Regions from separate parts of the Streptomyces sp. NPDC053493 genome, predicted to be linked through region 1. Evidence: riboswitches for the same ligand, from Rfam matches in the RefSeq annotation. Region 1 holds a riboswitch; the other holds the start of a gene.

Region 1 (4,810 bases):
CTGACCGCCGGCGGCACTCCATCCACATCCGGGGGGATCAGGACCTGACCCGCAGCACACACGGCCCAGCGGCCGCGCGCGGATCAGCATGGAGAAAGGCGCACCACCATGACCTCAGTGCAGGTCGACAAGCAGCACGACGGCAATGAGGCCGCGGACTCCGCCTCGGGCGAGGGTTATCACCGGGCACTCGGCGCCCGCCAGATCCAGATGATCGCGATCGGCGGCGCCATCGGCACCGGACTCTTCCTGGGAGCCGGCAAGGGCATCTCCATCGCGGGACCGAGCCTGATCCTCGCGTACGCCATCGCGGGCCTCGTCATCTTCTTCATCATGCGGGCGCTCGGCGAGCTCCTCATGTACCGCCCCGTGTCCGGCTCCTTCTCGGAGTACGCGCGGGAGTTCATCGGCCCCTTCGCGGGCTTCGCGACCGGCTGGACGTACTGGCTCTTCTGGGTCGTCACCGGCATCACCGAGGTCACCGCCGCGGCGACCTACATGACGTACTGGTGGGACATCCCGCAGTGGCTGTCCGCCCTCGTCTTCACCGTGATCCTCTACGGCGCCAACCTGATCTCCGTGAAGCTCTTCGGTGAGCTGGAGTTCTGGTTCTCCATGGTCAAGGTCACCGCCATCGTCGGCATGATCCTGATCTGCGCCGGCATCCTCACCCTCGGCTTCTCCGACGCCGGCGACACCGCCTCCGTCACCCACCTGTGGGACCTCGGCGGCTTCTTCGCCGGCAAGGACGGCATCTTCTCCACCCTGATGACCCTGCAGATGGTCATGTTCGCCTTCCTCGCGGTCGAGCTGGTCGGCGTGACGGCGGGCGAGTCGAAGGACCCGAAGACGGTCCTGCCGAAGGCCATCAACACCGTGCCGTGGCGCATCGCCGTCTTCTACGTCGGCGCGCTGATCATGATCCTGTCGGTCGTCCCGTGGACCGAGTTCAAGCCGGGCGTCAGCCCGTTCGTCGCGGCCTTCGAGAAGATGGGCCTCGGCATCGGCGCCGCCATCGTCAACTTCGTCGTCCTGACCGCGGCCCTGTCCTCCTGCAACTCGGGCATGTACTCCACCGGCCGCATGCTGCGCGACCTCGCGCTCAACGGCCAGGGCCCGAAGGTCTTCACCAAGCTCACCAAGTCCGGCACGCCGCTGGTCGGCACCACGGTCTCCGCCGCGCTGATGACGGTCGGCGTCTGGATCAACTACCAGTGGCCCGGCGAGGCGTTCAACTACGTCGTCTCCTTCGCCACCATCTCCGGCATGTGGGCCTGGATCGTCATCCTCATCTGCCAGATCCGCTACCGGCTCAAGGCCGACCGCGGCGAGCTGCCCCAGTCGCCGTTCAAGGCGCCGGGCGGCATCTGGTTCAGCGTCTTCTCGCTCGCCTTCATCGCCATGGTCGTCGTCACCATGGGCATGGACAAGGACAACCGGGTCGCGCTCTACGGCGCGCCGGTCTGGGGCCTGATCCTGGCCGTGTCCTACCTGGTGCTCAAGGCCCGCAACCCCGAGAGCGCCGCCTTCGCCAAGCGGTCGTAACACCTCCGACCTGCACCGTCTCAGCATGCGGGCCGCTTCGTACCACTTCTCGGTACGGAGCGGCCCGTCTGTTTATTCTGATGAGCATGCTGACCATCACCCGGGCCCTGTACGACCAGATCGTGGAACACTCCCGCGCGGACCACCCCGACGAGGCCTGCGGCGTGGTCGCCGGACCGGCCGGCACGGGCCGCCCCGAGCGCTTCATCCCGATGCTGAACGCCGCCCGCTCGCCCACCTTCTACGAGTTCGACTCCGGCGACCTGCTCAAGCTCTACCGCGAGATGGACGACCGGGACGAGGAGCCCGTGGTCATCTACCACTCGCACACGGCGACCGAGGCCTACCCGTCCCGTACGGACATCTCCTACGCCAACGAGCCGCAGGCCCACTACGTCCTCGTCTCCACCGCCGACACCGACGGCGCCGGGCCCTTCCAGTTCCGCTCCTACACGATCGTCGACGGCGTCGTGGCGGAGGAAGAGGTCAAGATCGTCGAGGCCTACGAGTAGGCTGATCGCGACCTTTCGGGCGGCAGGACCCAGGAAGCCGGTGCGAATCCGGCGCGGTCCCGCCACTGTGACCGTCCCCCAGGGGACGCGAGCCAGGAACTGACCTGCCGCCTTCTCACCACCGCTCGGGGACGTGGAAATCCCCGTCAGGAGGCCCGCACCGTCATGTCCTGGCGCCGCCCGCTGCTGTCCGCCGCCGCCCTGATACCCCTGCTCGCCGCCTGCTCCGCACCGGCGCCCGGCACCGGGACCCCAGCCGCCGGCGCGGCCGCGCCCGGCTTCCCGTACACCGTCACCAACTGCGGTGTCACCACCACCTTCCAGGCCCCGCCGAAGCGCGCCGTGACGATGAACCAGCACGTCACCGAGATCATGCTCGCCCTCGGCCTGGAGAAGTCGCTCGCCGGCACCGCCTACCTGGACGACGCGATCCTGCCCGCCTACAAGAAGGCGTACGACTCCGTCCCGGTCCTCGCCAAGGAGTACCCCTCCAAGGAGGCGCTGCTCGCCGCCGCTCCCGACTTCGTCTACGGCGGCTACGCCTCCGCCTTCGACGCCAAGGCCGGCCGCGGCCGCGACGACCTCAAGGCCTCCGGCATCGCCAGCCGCCTCAACACCGAGTACTGCCCGAGCGGCCGCACCTCACTCGACGACCTCTACCGCGAGGTCGACGAGGTCGGCCGCACCTTCGGCGTGCCCGACCGCGCCGCGCGCTGGACCCGCGAGGCCCACGCCGGCGTCGCCGCCACCGAGCAGCGGCTCCAGGGCGTCGCACCCGTCTCCGTCTTCGTCTACGACAGCGGCGACAAGACCGCGTTCACGGCCGGCGGCAAGGGCATCGGCAACGAGCTGATCACCCGCGCCGGCGGCCGCAACGTCTTCGCCGACCTCGACAAGACCTTCGGCGACGCCGGCTGGGAACAGGTCGTGGCCCGCAAGCCCGACGTCGTCCTCATCTACGACTACGGCGCCACCACCGTCGAACAGAAGAAGAAGCGGCTCCTCGACGACCCCGCCCTGCGCGACGTGCCCGCGATCAAGAACCGCCGCTTCGCCGTGCTGCCGCTGTCCGACACCGTCCTCGGCGTCCGCGCGCCCGCCGCCATCGGCAAGCTCGCCGCCCAGCTCCACCCGGACCGGACGGGCTCGGCACACCCGGCCCGGACGCCCGCGGTCCGGACGGCCCCGGCCCGGACGCCCTCGGCCGCGCACCCGACCGCGACGCCCGACGCCCGATGAGCCCGGCCCAGCGGCAGTCGGCCGTCGTCGCCGGACTGCTCGTCGCGCTCGCGGCCGCGGTCGTCGCCTCGCTCGCCCTCGGCTCCGTCCGCATCCCGCCCGGCCAGGTCCTCGACGCCCTCACCGGCCGGGCCGCGCCCTCCCCGTACCGCACGATCGTGCTCGACGTCCGGCTGCCCCGGGTGCTGCTCGGCGCGATCGTCGGCGCCGGCCTCGCCGTCGTCGGCGTCGTCCTCCAGGCCCTGGTCCGCAACCGGCTCGCCGATCCCTTCCTGCTCGGGATCTCCTCCGGCGCCTCCGCGGGCGCCGTCCTCGTCCTGGTCGCCGGCGGCGGCATCGGGCTGATCGGCGGCCTCACCACCACCGTCGCCCTGCCCGCCGGAGCCTTCGCCGGCGCACTGCTCTCGCTCGTCCTCGTCTACGCGCTCGCCCGCCGCGGCGGCACCATGACCGGCGCCCGGCTGGTGCTCGCCGGCGTCGCCGTCTCGTACATCCTCTCCGCGCTCACCACCCTGCTGCTGGTCGTCGCGGGCCGGCCCGAACAGTTCCAGGAGGCGCTGTTCTGGTCGCTCGGCGGCCTCGGCAGCGCCCGCTGGGACAGCCTCGCCCTGCCCGCCGCCGTCCTCGCGCTGGGCATCGGGGCCCTGCTCACCCTCGCCCGCCCGCTCGACCTGCTCCTCGTCGGCGAGGAGGGCGCCACCGTGCTCGGCCTCGACACCGCCCGCTTCCGCGCCGCCGTCTTCGTCCTCGCCTCGCTCGTCACCGCCGTCCTCGTCGCGGCCAGCGGCAGCGTCGGCTTCGTCGGCCTGATGGTCCCGCACGCCGCCCGGATCGCCGTCGGCGCCCCGCACCGCCGGCTCCTGCCGGTCGCCGCGCTCGGCGGAGCGGTCGCCCTGGTCCTGGCCGACCTCGCCGCCCGGACCGTCGCACCGCCCCAGGACATCCCGGTCGGCGTGCTCACCGCGCTCACCGGCGGGCCCTTCTTCCTCTGGCTGATGCGCCGCCGTGCCGAAGGAGCGCCGGCATGAGCGGGCTGCGGGTCGAGGCCCTGTCCTACGAGGACCGGCTGCGCGACGCCGACCTGGTCGTACGGCCCGGTGAGACCGTCGGCCTCGTCGGCCCCAACGGCAGCGGCAAGACCACCCTGCTCCGCTGCGTCTACGGCACCCTGGCGCCCACCTCCGGCCGGGCCCTGCTCGACGGCGACGACCTGCGCGCGATGCGGCCGCGGGCCCGGGCCCGGCGGATCGCGACGGTGCCGCAGGAGAGCGCGGCCGAGTTCGAGCTGACCGTCCGCGAGCTCGTCGCCCTCGGCCGCTCCCCGCACAAGCGCTTCTGGGAGGGCGACACCGCGGCCGACCTCGCGCGGGCCGACGAGGCGCTGGCCCGGGTCGGCATGGCGGACCTCGCCGGCCGCCCGTATCCCGCGCTCTCCGGCGGCGAACGCCGGCGCGCGCTGGTCGCCCGCGCCCTCGTCCAGGACCCGGCGCTGCTCGTCCTCGACGAACCCACCA
Region 2 (4,810 bases), on a different contig from region 1:
GTCGCCTTCGCCGCCATCGGCATCGGCGCCCTCGTCCCGGCCGCCATCATGTCGATCGCCGCCGCCAACCTCTTCACCCGCAACATCTACAAGGACTTCATCAAGCCCGACGCCACCGCCGCCCAGGAGACCAAGGTCTCCAAGCTCGTCTCGCTCCTGGTCAAGGTCGGCGCCCTCGTCTTCGTCCTCACCATGGACAAGACCGTCGCCATCAACTTCCAGCTCCTCGGCGGCATCTGGATCCTGCAGACCTTCCCCGCCCTCGTCGGCGGCCTGTTCACCCGCTGGATGCACCGCTGGGCCCTCATCGCCGGCTGGGCCGTCGGCATGGTCTACGGCACCGCCGCCGCCTACGGCGTCGCCAGCCCCACCCAGAAACACTTCGGCGGCTCCTCCGCCGAGATCCCCGGCATCGGCGAGATCGGCTACATCGGCCTCACCGCCTTCGTCCTCAACGTCCTCGTCACCGTCGTCCTCACCCTCGTCCTGCGCGCCGTGGGCACACCCGACGGCGTCGACGAGACCTCCCCCGAGGACTACACCGCCGACGCCGGCGACACCGGCGTCGTCACCGAGCCGCCGAAGGTCGGCAGCGCGCACTGATCCCACCGGGCGGGCAAACGGTCCCGCCACGCTTCCGAACGGCCGCCGGGGCCCCTGCCAGGGGTCCCGGCGGCCGTTTCTCGCGGCGAGGCGACTCCCGGGCGGCCCGACTGCCCCGGCGGCCCCAGCGCCCCCGCACCGCCCGGCGGCCCCAAGCGCCGCCCGGCGGCCCCCCGGCGCGCGTCCGGCGCGGGGCGCGGGAGACTGCCGGGCATGGACTTCATGATCAGAGACGTACGGCCGGAGGAGTACGCGACCCTCGGCGAGCTCACCGCCCGGGCCTACCTCGACGACGGACACCTCCTCCAGGGCGAGGACGACTGGTATTTCGGCCATCTGAAGAACGTGGCCGGGCGGGCCGAGGTCGCCGACGTGCTCGTGGCCGTCGCCCGCGACGAGGCGGACGGCGCCGTCCTGGGCGGTGTGACCTTCGTCCCGGCGCCCGGAGTGATGGGCGATCGCGCCGAGGCCGGCGAGACCGAGATCCGGATGCTGGCCGTCGCGCCCGCCGCCCGCGGCCGCGGTGTCGGCGAGGCGCTCGTGCGGGCCTGCGTGGACCGCGCGCGGGCCGTTCCTGGCTGTGTGCGGATCGTTCTGTCCACCCAGACCGGGATGCGCACCGCGCACCGGATCTACGAGCGGCTGGGCTTCGGCCGCGCCCCGGAACGGGACTGGTCGCCGATCCCCGAGCGGCCTGAATTCCGACTCCTCTGCTACACGCTGGAGTTGTAGCGGCGCAAACGACACACAACATGTGGGGGGTGCGGCAAGCGGCGCCCCCCACATGTATGCTCGTCCTCGCTGTCGCCGCAGGGGAATCCGGTGGAAATCCGGAACTGTCCCGCAACGGTGTGCTTTTGCGTGTTTCGCGCACGGGCGAGTCCGAGGACCTGCCGGCAGCGCGCCCGGTCCGTCCGTTCCGGGTGTCACAGACGTCCGGGCCTCGCGGAGTGGGCCGGTGGACGCGGCGCCGCCATGCCTGCGGCCGCCGCCGCCCGCCTCCCTTCGCCCTGGCCCCGAGCCGAGCGAGGGAGAGCCCCCACGTGACCATCGCGCCCGCCGATCCGGCCGCAGCGATCGAGAACGACGGCCCCGGGACCGTACTCCTGCGGACCCTGACCGATCTCACCGCCGACCTCCCGGACGCCGACCCCGGCAAGGTCGCCGCCGCCGCGCTGCGCGGCCGGCACGCGGGCTCGGACGAGGCGGAGCTGCGCGAACTGGCCACCGAGGCCGCCGCCGGCCTGATCGCCGAGGACCCGGCCTACTCCCGGCTCGCCGCCCGGCTGCTCACCCTCACCATCGCCGAGGAGGCGGCCGGACAGGGCGCGACCTCCTTCGCCGCCTCCGTCGCCGTCGGCCACCGCGAGGGCCTGATCGCGGACCGCACCGCCGAGTTCGTCGCCCGGCACGCCGACCGGCTGGACGCGACGATCGACCCGGTCGCCGACGACCGCTTCGGCTACTTCGGCCTGCGCACCCTCTACTCGCGCTACCTGCTGCGCCACCCGATCACCCGCAAGGTGATCGAGACGCCGCAGCACTTCATGCTGCGCGTCGCCTCCGGCCTCGCCGAGGACGACAGCGACCGCGCGGTGGACGAGGTGACGGCGCTGTACGGGCTGATGAGCCGGCTCGACTACCTGCCCTCCTCCCCCACCCTGTTCAACTCCGGCACCCGCCACCCGCAGATGTCCTCCTGCTACCTGCTGGACTCCCCGCAGGACGAGCTGGACTCCATCTACGACCGCTACCACCAGGTGGCGCGCCTGTCGAAGCACGCGGGCGGCATCGGCCTGTCCTACTCCCGCATCCGCGCCCGCGGTTCGCTGATCCGCGGCACCAACGGCCACTCCAACGGCATCGTCCCGTTCCTGAAGACGCTCGACGCGTCCGTCGCCGCCGTGAACCAGGGCGGCCGGCGCAAGGGCGCCGCGGCCGTCTACCTGGAGACCTGGCACGCGGACATCGAGGAGTTCCTGGAGCTCCGCGACAACACCGGCGAGGACGCCCGCCGCACCCACAACCTCAACCTCGCGCACTGGATCCCGGACGAGTTCATGCGCCGGGTCAACGCGGACGCCGACTGGTCGCTGTTCTCCCCGGCCGACGTCCCCGAGCTCGTCGACCTGTACGGCGAGGAGTTCGACGCCGCGTACCGCAAGGCGGAGGAGGCGGGCCTGGCCAAGAAGACCATGCCGGCCCGCGACCTGTACGGCCGCATGATGCGCACCCTCGCGCAGACCGGCAACGGCTGGATGACCTTCAAGGACGCCTCCAACCGGACCGCCAACCAGACCGCCGAGCCCGGCACCGTCGTCCACTCCTCGAACCTCTGCACCGAGATCATCGAGGTCACCGACGACGGCGAGACCGCGGTCTGCAACCTGGGCTCGGTCAACCTCGGCGCGTTCGTCGTCGGTTCGGACATCGACTGGGAGCGGCTCGACGAGACCGTCCGCACCGCCGTCACCTTCCTCGACCGGGTCGTCGACATCAACTTCTACCCGACCGAGCAGGCGGGCCGCTCCAACGCCCGCTGGCGCCCGGTCGGCCTGGGCGCGATGGGCCTGCAGGACGTCTTCTTCAAGCTGAAGCTGCCGTTCGACTCCGCCGAGGCCCGCGCGCTGTCCACCCGGATCGCCGAGCGGATCATGCTGGCCGCGTACGAGGCCTCCGCCGACCTCGCCGAGCGCAGCGGCCCGCTGCCCGCCTGGGACAAGACCCGCACCGCGCGCGGCGTCCTGCACCCCGACCACTACGACGTGGAGCTGAACTGGCCCGAGCGCTGGGCGGCGCTGCGCGAGCGGATCGCCTCCGTCGGCATGCGCAACAGCCTGCTGCTCGCCATCGCCCCGACCGCGACGATCGCCTCCATCGCGGGCGTCTACGAGTGCATCGAGCCGCAGGTCTCCAACCTGTTCAAGCGCGAGACGCTGTCCGGCGAGTTCCTCCAGGTCAACACCTACCTGGTGGACGAGCTGAAGCGGCTCGGCGTGTGGGACGCGCAGACCCGCGAGGCGCTGCGCGACGCCAACGGCTCGGTGCAGGGCTTCGGCTGGGTGCCGGCCGAGGTGCGCGAGCTGTACCGCACGGCCTGGGAGATCCCGCAGCGCGGCCTGATCGACATGGCGGCCGACCGCACGCCGTTCCTCGACCAGTCGCAGTCCCTGAACCTGTTCATGGAGACGCCGACCATCGGCAAGCTGTCGTCGATGTACGCGTACGCCTGGAAGCAGGGCCTGAAGACCACGTACTACCTGCGCTCGCGCCCGGCGACCCGGATCGCCCGCGCCGCCCAGGCCGCCACCCTTCCCGTCCAGCAGGTCGCCGACCCCGACGCCGTCGCCTGCTCCCTCGAAAACCCCGAGTCCTGCGAGGCCTGCCAGTAATGAGCACCACCCGGAACCAGAACCTCCTCGACCCGGGCTTCGAGCTGACCCTGCGTCCGATGCGCTACCCGGACTTCTACGAGCGCTACCGCGACGCCATCAAGAACACCTGGACCGTGGAGGAGGTCGACCTCCACTCGGACGTCGCCGACCTCGCCAAGCTGTCGCCGGGCGAGCAGCACATGATCGGCCGCCTGGTCGCGTTCTTCGCGACCGGCGACTCGATCGTGGCCAACAACCTGGTGCTCACGCTCTACAAGCACATCAACTCCCCGGAGGCGCGCCTGTACCTGTCGCGCCAGCTCTTCGAGGAGGCCGTGCACGTCCAGTTCTATCTGACGCTGCTCGACACCTACCTGCCCGACCCGGACGACCGCGCCGCCGCGTTCGCCGCCGTCGAGAACATCCCCTCCATCCGCGAGAAGGCGCAGTTCTGCTTCAAGTGGATGGACTCGGTCGAGAAGATCGAGAAGCTGGAGACGGCCGCCGACCGCCGCCGCTTCCTGCTCAACCTGATCTGCTTCGCCGCGTGCATCGAGGGCCTGTTCTTCTACGGCGCCTTCGCCTACGTGTACTGGTTCCGCTCCCGCGGCCTGCTGCACGGCCTGGCGACGGGCACCAACTGGGTGTTCCGTGACGAGACGATGCACATGAACTTCGCCTTCGAGGTCGTGGACACCGTCCGCAAGGAGGAGCCGGAGCTCTTCGACGACGAGCTGCGGCAGCAGGTCACCGACATGCTGAAGGAGGCCGTCGAGGCCGAGCTCCAGTTCGGCCGCGACCTGTGCGGCGACGGCCTGCCGGGCATGAACACC

What was found. A riboswitch is a leader RNA that binds a small molecule or an ion and turns the genes downstream of it on or off. The one in region 1 is predicted to bind cobalamin.
Region 2: linked by a shared signal. The riboswitch ahead of ACIGO8_RS02285 (ribonucleoside-diphosphate reductase subunit alpha) and the one ahead of ACIGO8_RS16780 (ABC transporter substrate-binding protein) in region 1 are both predicted to bind cobalamin.

What each region holds. Positions count from the first base shown of each region.
Region 1 covers NZ_JBITXS010000005.1:120,100-124,909, forward strand. Annotated here, with positions in the region: gene ACIGO8_RS16770 (amino acid permease) at 109-1,545, shown strand; gene ACIGO8_RS16775 (Mov34/MPN/PAD-1 family protein) at 1,632-2,057, shown strand; cobalamin riboswitch at 2,039-2,180, shown strand; gene ACIGO8_RS16780 (ABC transporter substrate-binding protein) at 2,223-3,296, shown strand; gene ACIGO8_RS16785 (FecCD family ABC transporter permease) at 3,293-4,324, shown strand; gene ACIGO8_RS16790 (ABC transporter ATP-binding protein) at 4,321-4,810, shown strand, end outside.
Region 2 covers NZ_JBITXS010000001.1:526,164-530,973, forward strand. Annotated here, with positions in the region: gene mctP (monocarboxylate uptake permease MctP) at 1-603, shown strand, start outside; gene ACIGO8_RS02280 (GNAT family N-acetyltransferase) at 817-1,335, shown strand; cobalamin riboswitch at 1,379-1,516, shown strand; gene ACIGO8_RS02285 (ribonucleoside-diphosphate reductase subunit alpha) at 1,647-3,995, shown strand; gene ACIGO8_RS02290 (ribonucleotide-diphosphate reductase subunit beta) at 3,995-4,810, shown strand, end outside.